Regions from separate parts of the Quatrionicoccus australiensis genome, predicted to be linked through region 2. Evidence: riboswitches for the same ligand, from Rfam matches in the RefSeq annotation. Region 2 holds a riboswitch; each other region holds the start of a gene.

Region 1 (2,196 bases), 680 kb from region 2:
GAAGCGATATTTCTGCCACAGCTTCCAGCCCAGCCAGACGACGATCACACCGCCCGCCACGATCAGCGCACCGCCGGCATGCCGGTCGAGCATGCCAATCGTCGCTTGCACCTCGTCACGCAGGAGCCAGCCGGTGATCAGCGCCAGTCCGGCCCAGAGCGCGGCACCGGTGGCCGCAGCGAGCAGGAAGCCGGGCAAGCGCATGCGCAAGGCGCCGGCAATCGGCGGAGCGACGGTGGAAAAGCCGGGAATGAACTTGGCCACGACCAGCGAGCCAAGCCCCCAGCGCACGAAGCGCGCTTCCGTCTGGCTGACGCAGGAGCCGGGGTTGATCGACAGGCGGCACAGCCCGGACAGCACCCGGTAGCCGAAGGCCCGGCCGGCCAAATACCACATCCAGTCGGCAAGCACCGAGGCAACAATGGCCGCAGCCAGAATGCTGGCCAGTTGCCCGGAACCGAGGGCAAGGCTGCCGGCCAGCAGCAAGGTGGGCACCGCCGGCACCGGCAGGCCGACCTGTTGCGCCAGCACGTTGAGAAAAACGACCCAGACCGCATCGCGCTGCAGGGATTCACTGAGCTGGGAGAAGTCCATTGCGGCGCCTTCCGTTTTTGGGATGGATATTGTCGCATCCGGGATGGTTTCCTGAACGCCCCGATGCATGCGACGAGCAGCTTCGCCATCGGTCGCAACCATGCCGCAATCGGGCGCCGCAAAAAGCGCCTTTTTTAACGGTCGACCGCCCGACGGGAGCTCTTTTCACGGACTGTGACAGTTATTTGATTTAACGCAACAGTGTGTCGAAAAGCGCTGCTAAGGTGGCGGCTCATTGATCAGGGCAAACCCGTCGAAAGGCGGGGACGCAAAGCTTCCAGTCTAATGAACCGGTCCGCCGGCTCGATGACAGTGGGGTTGCCAACAAGGCAGTTGCAGCGTGTGCGGGCAGGATGCCCTCGATCTCCGAATCGTTCGTTATCTCTGGAGGTTGTTGCCATGCTCAACGAAGCCGTCATCAATACCGAGGTTGCCGCCGACTCCGTCTCCGACATTCTCAAGACCATTTTCATCCCGCCCTGCCCCGTGGTTGTCGCTGCCCTGCTCAAGGAGGCGCGCTGTGCCGATGTCGATTTCAACAAGATCATCCGCCTGATCAGCGGCGATCTCAGTCTGGCGGCATCGATGATGAAGACGGCCAACTCGCCGATCTTTGCGCTGCGCAACAAGGTCGAGACAGTGCAGAAGGCGGCGGCCGTGCTCGGCTTGAAGAACATCCTGTGCATCGTCAACGGCCTGGCGCTGAAACGCTCGCTGTCATCGAACGGCGTCAGCATGGAACGTTTCTGGGAGCGTTCGAATTACCATGCCACCGTGTCGACCCGGCTGGCGCGGCGGGTGCCCGGCATCAGCCAGGAGGATGCCTACACCTTCGGACTGTTCCACGATTGCGGCATTCCCATCCTGATGCAGCGTTTTCCCGACTACAAGGAGACACTGCTCATCGCCAACCGCTCGGCCAAAGCCGTGTGGGAGACGGAAACCGAGCGGCATGGCACGGACCACGTAACGGTAGGCGCCATGCTGGCGCACAACTGGCACCTGCCGGAACTGATCGTCAAGGCGATCCGCATGCATCACAATTTCGAAATCCTCTCCGACAGCGCGTCGACCGTCAGCGACGAAGTGCGCGCCCTGACCGCGATCTCCCTGCTCGCCGACCACCTGATCGCGCGCTTCCTCGATGTGCCGGACGAAACGGAATGGATGGCGCACGGCACCGCCGCCCTCAACTACCTCAATTTCGACGAGGAAGAACTGGCCGAACTGCAGTGCGATGTCGAGGAAGATCTCAACACCATACGCCTCGATCGCAGCTGAACGACTGCGCGGCAGCCTCAGGTCGCCACGACGTCCTGGTCGGACCAGGCCATGACCCGGTTTCGCCCCGCCGCCTTGGCCTGATAGAGGGCTTCGTCGGCGCAACTGAGCATGTGCTCGATGGTATAGCCTTCGCTGGCGACGCCGATACTGACCGTGTTGACGACGGTTTCGCCGTCGATGCGCAGCGTTTGTCCGGCGCAGGCGCGACAGAGGCGCTCGGCCAGCACCATCGCCTCGCCGAGCGGCGTATCGGGCAGGAGCATGGCGAATTCTTCACCGCCCAGCCGGCCGCAGATATCGGATTTACGCCGGCTCTCC
Region 2 (2,196 bases):
CCTATGGCGTCGGCTTCCAGTTGCTGAACAACTCGAATTTTGATCCGGTCGAAGTCGGCGTTGCGCTAAGCATTCTCAAGGCCCGCCGCGAGTTCTTCGGCGATGGCGTCGTCGCCATCGATGCTGGCGCCAACCTTGGCGTGCATACCCTCGAATGGGCCAAGACCATGCACGGCTGGGGACGGGTTACCGCCATCGAAGCGCAGGAACGCGTTTTCTACGCACTGGCCGGCAACATTGCCCTCAATAATTGCCTCAACGCCTCCGCCATCCACGCAGCACTCGGGGCCGAGCATGGCACGCTGGACATCCCGGTACCTGACTACCTGAAGCCAGGCAGTTTCGGCAGCCTCGAACTGAAAAAGCGCGAACGTACCGAATTCATTGGCCAGACCATCGACTACTCCCCGGAAAATTGCTTCAACGTCCGCCTTGTTCCACTCGACGCACTCGAAACTGGCCGGGTCGATTTCATCAAGATTGACGTCGAAGGCATGGAACTCGAAGTACTGGACGGCGCTCGCCAGATCATCGAACGCTGCCGGCCGGCGATGATGATCGAAGCCATCAAGACCGACCAGACAGCACTCTTCGAATTGCTGACCAACTACGGCTACCGCGTCTACAAACACCACCTGAATTTCATCGCCATCCACAGCACCGACCGCTCCGACAGCTTCCTGAAAGTCAGCAACAACACCCCATCTTGACATTTCCTTACACTTCAAATATAAGGAAGGAGTTTTCGGAAAGTAAGAAAACTCATTAAATCGGCAAACTGCAGGCAACTGCAGGACGCAAAGCCTCAGGTCCTGATTGACAGGATGGCTGGGTTGCACTGGAGCAGACTCGCTTCAGTTTCCCACCCCCATTCCCTCAAAACAACGATCAGGCACGCCGTTTCAGTGCGGTTTTTGCTCGTTCCGGTCTTGAAGAATTTAGCGCGAAGAAGCCCTAAAGCTTCTTCGCGTCCTGTCGTTAATGATCGTAATTGCTGTCTGTGCCCATAGTCCCTTGCCGGGTGACTTGATTCGAATCTTGAGAGGTGTGCCATGTCCGTAACCCAAGTAACCATCGTCAATTCCGCCACCGATATTGATGGCATGACCATTGATGGAACAATCAACAGCATCAAGGGCTCTTCCGGACAAGACACGGTAATTCTGGGATCAGGCGGCTCACTCAGCGTCTCCAGCGTCGAAACCATCGTCGGCTCGACCGATGCCGATGCCATCACCTTGCTCAACGCCGGCACGGTATCGATCTCCCGGATCGAGACCATCACTGGTTCGGCCGGCACTAACCAGGTCAACCTGCTTTCCCCGCTCACCGGCAACCTGACCATAGACCTGATTGAAACAGTCGTTGGCACCACCGGCACTGGCGAAACACTGGAGTTGAGCACCAACACCGCCGCGCTCAGCATTTCACGCATCGAAAGCGTGATCGGCAGTACGACCGCTGAAACCGTCACCATACTCGGCGCCGGCACGCTGAACATTTCCGATGTCGACTCCGTTGTCGGCTCGACCGGCACCGACATCCTGCGCCTGGACAACGCTTCCACCGGACTGGAAATCAGCAGCATTGAAACCGTGATCGGCACCACGGGAACCGATGCAGTCACCCTGGCGACAGCGGGCGCTGTATCCGTCGACAAATTCGAAACAATCGTCAGCACGGCTGGCGTCAACACCGTCACCCTGCTCAACGCGCTTACCGGAACAGTCAATGTCGATGGTGTGGAAACGCTGATCGGTAGCGGCGGTGCTGACACAGTACAGATTGTTTCCGCCCCGGCCTCGACCATCCGCATCAGCGGCATCGAAAGCATCATCGGCACGACCGGAACCGGCGATATTGTCTACATCACCAGCGCCGGCAGCGTTGAAACATCCAGCATCGAAAGTCTGGTTGGCACGACGGCGGTTGAAGTCGTCACCATGGCTTCGGCCCAGACCAATCTTGCCGTTTCGAGTATCGATACCGTCATTGGCTCGACGACGACCGATGGCGTCCAGATGCTCTCCAGCGGCGTTCTCTCCGTCAGCGGCCTCGGCACTGTCATCGGCACGGCGAGCACGACCGACCGCCTGACCCTGCTCGGCGCCAGCGCCGACGTCAGTGTTTCGGCTGTCGATACGATCACCGGCACCGCCGGCGCAGACACCATCACCATGCTGACCAACGGTTCCG
Region 3 (2,196 bases), 730 kb from region 2:
AGCTGCCCTGCCTGGGCAGCCAGGTCATTCAGCATTGCCGCTATCGTGCCGACCTGGCCCTTGATCGTGGTCGCAAAGCCGACACCGCGCAACGCCTCGGCGCAATTGCCGCCGACGACTTCTGCCGCACCATGGATATGCCCGGCCATTGCCTGCTGCGCCTCCATCAGCTCGGCATAGCTTTGCCCGAGACCGCTCAACTGACCGGCAAAACGCTCGAGCACGAGCTGCTCCTTGGCCGCCTGCTCGATCGCCAGACGCGACGAGAATTCACTTTCGATCGAATCGGCAACCCGGAAAATGCCGGCCGAAATCTTTTCCACCGCCTTGTCGGTGTCGCCCGACAACTTGCTGACTTCGTCGGCCACCACCGAGAAGCCACGCCCCGCTTCGCCGGCCCGCGCTGCCTCGATGGCGGCATTCAGGGCGAGCAGACGGGTCTGCTTGGAAATATTTGAAATCAGCCCGGTAATCTCGTTGAGGGCGCGCGTTTCGGCAACGACGCGCTGGATCTTTTGCTGGTTCGCCGCATTGTCGGCCATGCGTTCCTTGACGTAACCGTGCATCGCGGCAATCAATTCGCCGTTGTTGTCCGCCGCATGCTCGGACAGCGCCGCATCGTCATTGGCGGCGTCGAGCGAGGCCGTCACCACCTGGTCCATCTCGAGCAGACTGGCATCGATGCCTGCCAGCTAGCTGCCCAGACTCTGCGCGGCGTGCTCGGCCACCGTCACCACGTCAGCCAGATGCCCGTGGGCAAGCGCTAACTGCGTCGGCATGGCCTGCAACTGACGACGCACGTCGGCTTCGGCCTGCTCGACCAGACGTACCCGCTCGAGCAAGGCCGCCTCTCGCTTGGCCTGACCGGCCGAACCGTCGCGGAAAATGACGAAGGACAGGACCTGCTGCCCGAAATAGACCGAAATCAGGATCAGGGCGATGCCTATCGTCGTGCCGGCCTGTTCGGACAGGCCAACCGCCGGCAGCAGTTCGCGGATGAACCAGGGATTGGTGAAATAGATCAACGGCAAGGTCACGACCAGCGTGATGCCGAACAACAGGGTGCTGTAAACGCTGGCTTTGTTGGCCGGGAGACTCATGGGACACCTTCACAACGGATGATCGGTTCGCGAAGATGCCAAAGCACTCCTGCTACGGCAGCCCCTCTTTCATGGTCTCGGCGAGACGTTAGACAGGTGGCTTTGCGCCCCCGGACTTTCGTACCGGGGTTGCCCTTTTCGCGGCTTATTGCTTGACGTATTTTATATAAATGATGATTTTACGAATTTGACGCAAATCAAGCAGTTTGCCGTGGACAAAAAAAGGGAGCCCGCAGGCTCCCGAAAGGATAAAGACGACGGATTGCTGTTCTCCGAAGTCTTACCCGCAGAGTTGCTTAGTGATCCGATGCCGCCGAAGCGCCAAGGCCGGTCTGGGCACGGATGTACTGCTCTTCGTAGGCTTCCTTTTCCTTGTTGGCACGCACGCTCTTGTCGGTAACCGACAGCAGCCAGGTGACAAAGAAGGCAAGCGTCATCGAAACGATGGCCGGATGGTCGTACGGGAAGATCGCGGCCTTGTTGCCGAGAATCTTGACCCACACGGTCGGCGACAGGACAACCAGACCCACCGACGACACCAGGCCGGCAATGCCGCCCCACAGTGCGCCACGGGTGGTCAGGCCCTTCCAGTACATGGACAGGATGAGGACCGGGAAGTTGACCGACGAGGCGACGCCGAAGGCGAGCGCGACGAGGAACAGCACGTTCTGATCCTTGAAGGCGATGCCGAGCAGGATGGCGGTGAGACCCAGGCCAACGGAAGCAAAGCGGGTGACCTTCATTTCCTGCGCGCTGGTCGCCGTGCCCTTCTTGATCACGCGGGCATACAAGTCATGCGAGATGGCCGAGGCGCCAGCCAGGGCCAGACCGGAAACCACAGCCAGGATGGTGGCGAAGGCGACGGCCGACAGGAAGCCGAGGAAGATGTCGCCACCAACAGCCTTGGCCAGGTGCATGACCGGCATGTTGTTGCCGCCGATCAGCTTGCCACCGACCTGGCCGCCTTCGAAGAAGGCCCCATTGGTACCGACGATGGTGATCGCCCCGGCACCGAGAATGATGGTGACGAGGAAGAACAGGCCGATGAAGCCGGTCGCGTAGAACACCGACTTGCGGGCTTCCTTGGCGTTCGGCA
Region 4 (2,196 bases), 1.5 Mb from region 2:
ATCGAGATGTTGTTGGTCATTGCATCGCAGTTGGAAAAACTGCCGGCAACCAGCGAAATGCGTGAAGCACCGGCAAAGCCGGAGAGGTCGAGCGTGTCGTTGCCGGCCGCATCATAGATGCAGAGTACCGGATGGGCGTTGGCGGCAAAGTCGAAAACCGTACCGGTCAACGTGCTGTTAAAGCCATAAACGGTATTGCCACTGCGCGTCGAGGTATCGACGCCGTAAAGCGCCTGCAGCGCCATGATGTCGTTCATCATCGGCGTTTGCGCGTAGTGCACCTTGTTGTCGCCGGCAATCCAGTCGGAGCCGGTCTTGGCTGCGGTGAAGTAAGACATGATGGTGTATTGCTGGCTGTCCTGCATGTACACCGCGCTCATCTCGTAAGTCGGTGAGCCACCGTTGTAGGCACCGGGATGCGACAGCCCGAGGGCATGGCCGATTTCATGGCCGATCGCCATGCCGCCCCAGTCGCCCAGCGTCGGATTGACCAGGTTGTTGGTGCCCGAGTTGCTACCGTAAGCCGGATTCAGATAAACGCCGGCACCATAGCTGCTGGGGTAATACGAATAGGCGTAAGACGGGGCAGAACTGTTGGCCAGCGTGATGTTGGCCTTCGCACCATCGGCAATGCGCACGATGGAAGCACCGACCACATCATCCCAGGCACGCATCCAGTAATCGGTCATCGCCTGCTGGCTGGCCGTGGCATGCGAAAAGCCGGCGCTCTCGGGTGCGGCAGCCGAAATGCTGGTCGGAAAATTGTAGGTGATGACGCTGCTGTGCCATGCGGCACCACCCGTATTGGTCAGCGAAGTGACAACCTGGGCATCGTTGTAAACCGGTTTGGCGGCCATCGTGAATCCTCAAGGCAAGGAAGACGAATGGCGCAAAGCGAGCAGGAGAAGCATCCATCCTGGCAACCCGGCGAACCTGACATCTCGCGATGCGGTAGTCCCGTGGCTTTGCGTCACCGCCTTTCGAACGGTTTTGCATTTAACTGATATATGCGACAACTTTAGCACTTTTTACATTATTAAAGCAAGCCCGGACAGATCCCCCCCCATATGGTCACCTGGACTTGTAAAATCCACTTTTACCGCACGGGGCAAACCCATGTTCTACGGCATCACCGATCTCGCCACCTTCGTCCTGGGAACCATCGCCATCGTGCTGCTGCCCGGGCCGAACTCACTGTACGTGATGACAATCGCCTCGCGCCTGGGCATTGCGAAAGGCTACCAAGGTGCCTGCGGCATCTTTGTCGGCGATACGGTGCTGATGATTCTCTCGGTGACCGGGATTTCGTCGCTGTTGCAAACCACGCCGGCCCTGTTCATGGCGCTCAAGTACGCTGGAGCCGCCTATCTTGCCTGGCTGGGCATCAACCTGCTGCGGGCGGCCCGGCGCACCTGGCGCGGCGCCGGCAAGGCGCAGCTGGAAACGACAACGCTGGAAACCGCGCGGCCATTTCGCACGGCCTTGCTGATCAGCCTGACCAATCCCAAGGCCATCCTCTTTTTCGTGTCCTTCTTCATCCAGTTCGTCGCCCACGACTATCCGCACCCGGCCTTGTCCTTCCTGATTCTCGGGGTGATTGTGCAGATCCTCAGCGCGCTTTACCTGACCGGACTGATTTTCGGCGGTACGCACCTGGCGCGGCATTTCCGCGAACGGCAACGCCTGGCGGCAGTCGGCAACCTGGCGGTTGGCGGCCTGTTCATCGGCTTCGGCATCAAGCTGGCGAGCGCGACGCTGGGCTAAGGCTGCCGGCACCATCGCCGGAGCGGACTATGCGCCCGCCAGCCCGAGTCGCCACAAGGAGGTGACCTCGGCGGCGCGCGCCGCGTGCAGCGGGTCGCTCGCGTCGCGCGTCTTCGGGTGTTGCGGGCGGGTGTCAAGGCGATCGATGACGCGCAGGCCGCCGGCGGCAATCCAGCCCTGCAGTTCTTCGCGCGAGCGCAGGCCGAGGTGTTCGGCGAGATCGGAAAGAATCAGCCAGCCCTCGCCGCCCGGCGTCAGATGCGCCGCCAGGCCGCCGAGGAAGCCGCGCAGCATGCGCGAATCGGGGTCGTAGACGGCGTATTCGATCGGCGAACTGGGCTGCGCCGGCACCCAGGGCGGGTTGCAGACGACGAGCGGGGCGCGGCCTTCGGGGAAGAGATCGGCTTTCTGCAACTGCACCGCAGCGGCCAA

The links. Region 2 has a riboswitch for cyclic di-GMP ahead of KI612_RS04675 (beta strand repeat-containing protein). Riboswitches for the same ligand answer to the same signal wherever they lie in the genome.
Region 1: linked by a shared signal. The riboswitch ahead of KI612_RS01285 (HDOD domain-containing protein) and the one ahead of KI612_RS04675 (beta strand repeat-containing protein) in region 2 are both predicted to bind cyclic di-GMP.
Region 3: linked by a shared signal. The riboswitch ahead of KI612_RS01085 (hypothetical protein) and the one ahead of KI612_RS04675 (beta strand repeat-containing protein) in region 2 are both predicted to bind cyclic di-GMP.
Region 4: linked by a shared signal. The riboswitch ahead of KI612_RS17445 (M10 family metallopeptidase C-terminal domain-containing protein) and the one ahead of KI612_RS04675 (beta strand repeat-containing protein) in region 2 are both predicted to bind cyclic di-GMP.

What each region holds. Positions count from the first base shown of each region.
Region 1 covers NZ_CP075188.1:277,591-279,786, reverse strand. The annotation lists gene KI612_RS01290 (VTT domain-containing protein) at 1-594, opposite strand, end outside; cyclic di-GMP riboswitch class I at 828-920, shown strand; gene KI612_RS01285 (HDOD domain-containing protein) at 994-1,875, shown strand; gene KI612_RS01280 (GGDEF domain-containing protein) at 1,893-2,196, opposite strand, start outside.
Region 2 covers NZ_CP075188.1:957,598-959,793, reverse strand. The annotation lists gene KI612_RS04680 (FkbM family methyltransferase) at 1-710, shown strand, start outside; cyclic di-GMP riboswitch class I at 763-841, shown strand; gene KI612_RS04675 (beta strand repeat-containing protein) at 1,053-2,196, shown strand, end outside.
Region 3 covers NZ_CP075188.1:229,391-231,586, reverse strand. The annotation lists gene KI612_RS19810 (methyl-accepting chemotaxis protein) at 1-662, opposite strand, end outside; gene KI612_RS01085 (hypothetical protein) at 693-1,100, opposite strand; cyclic di-GMP riboswitch class I at 1,154-1,244, opposite strand; gene KI612_RS01080 (cation acetate symporter) at 1,397-2,196, opposite strand, start outside.
Region 4 covers NZ_CP075188.1:3,659,380-3,661,575, forward strand. The annotation lists gene KI612_RS17445 (M10 family metallopeptidase C-terminal domain-containing protein) at 1-857, opposite strand, end outside; cyclic di-GMP riboswitch class I at 916-1,005, opposite strand; gene leuE (leucine efflux protein LeuE) at 1,117-1,764, shown strand; gene KI612_RS17455 (50S ribosomal protein L11 methyltransferase) at 1,792-2,196, opposite strand, start outside.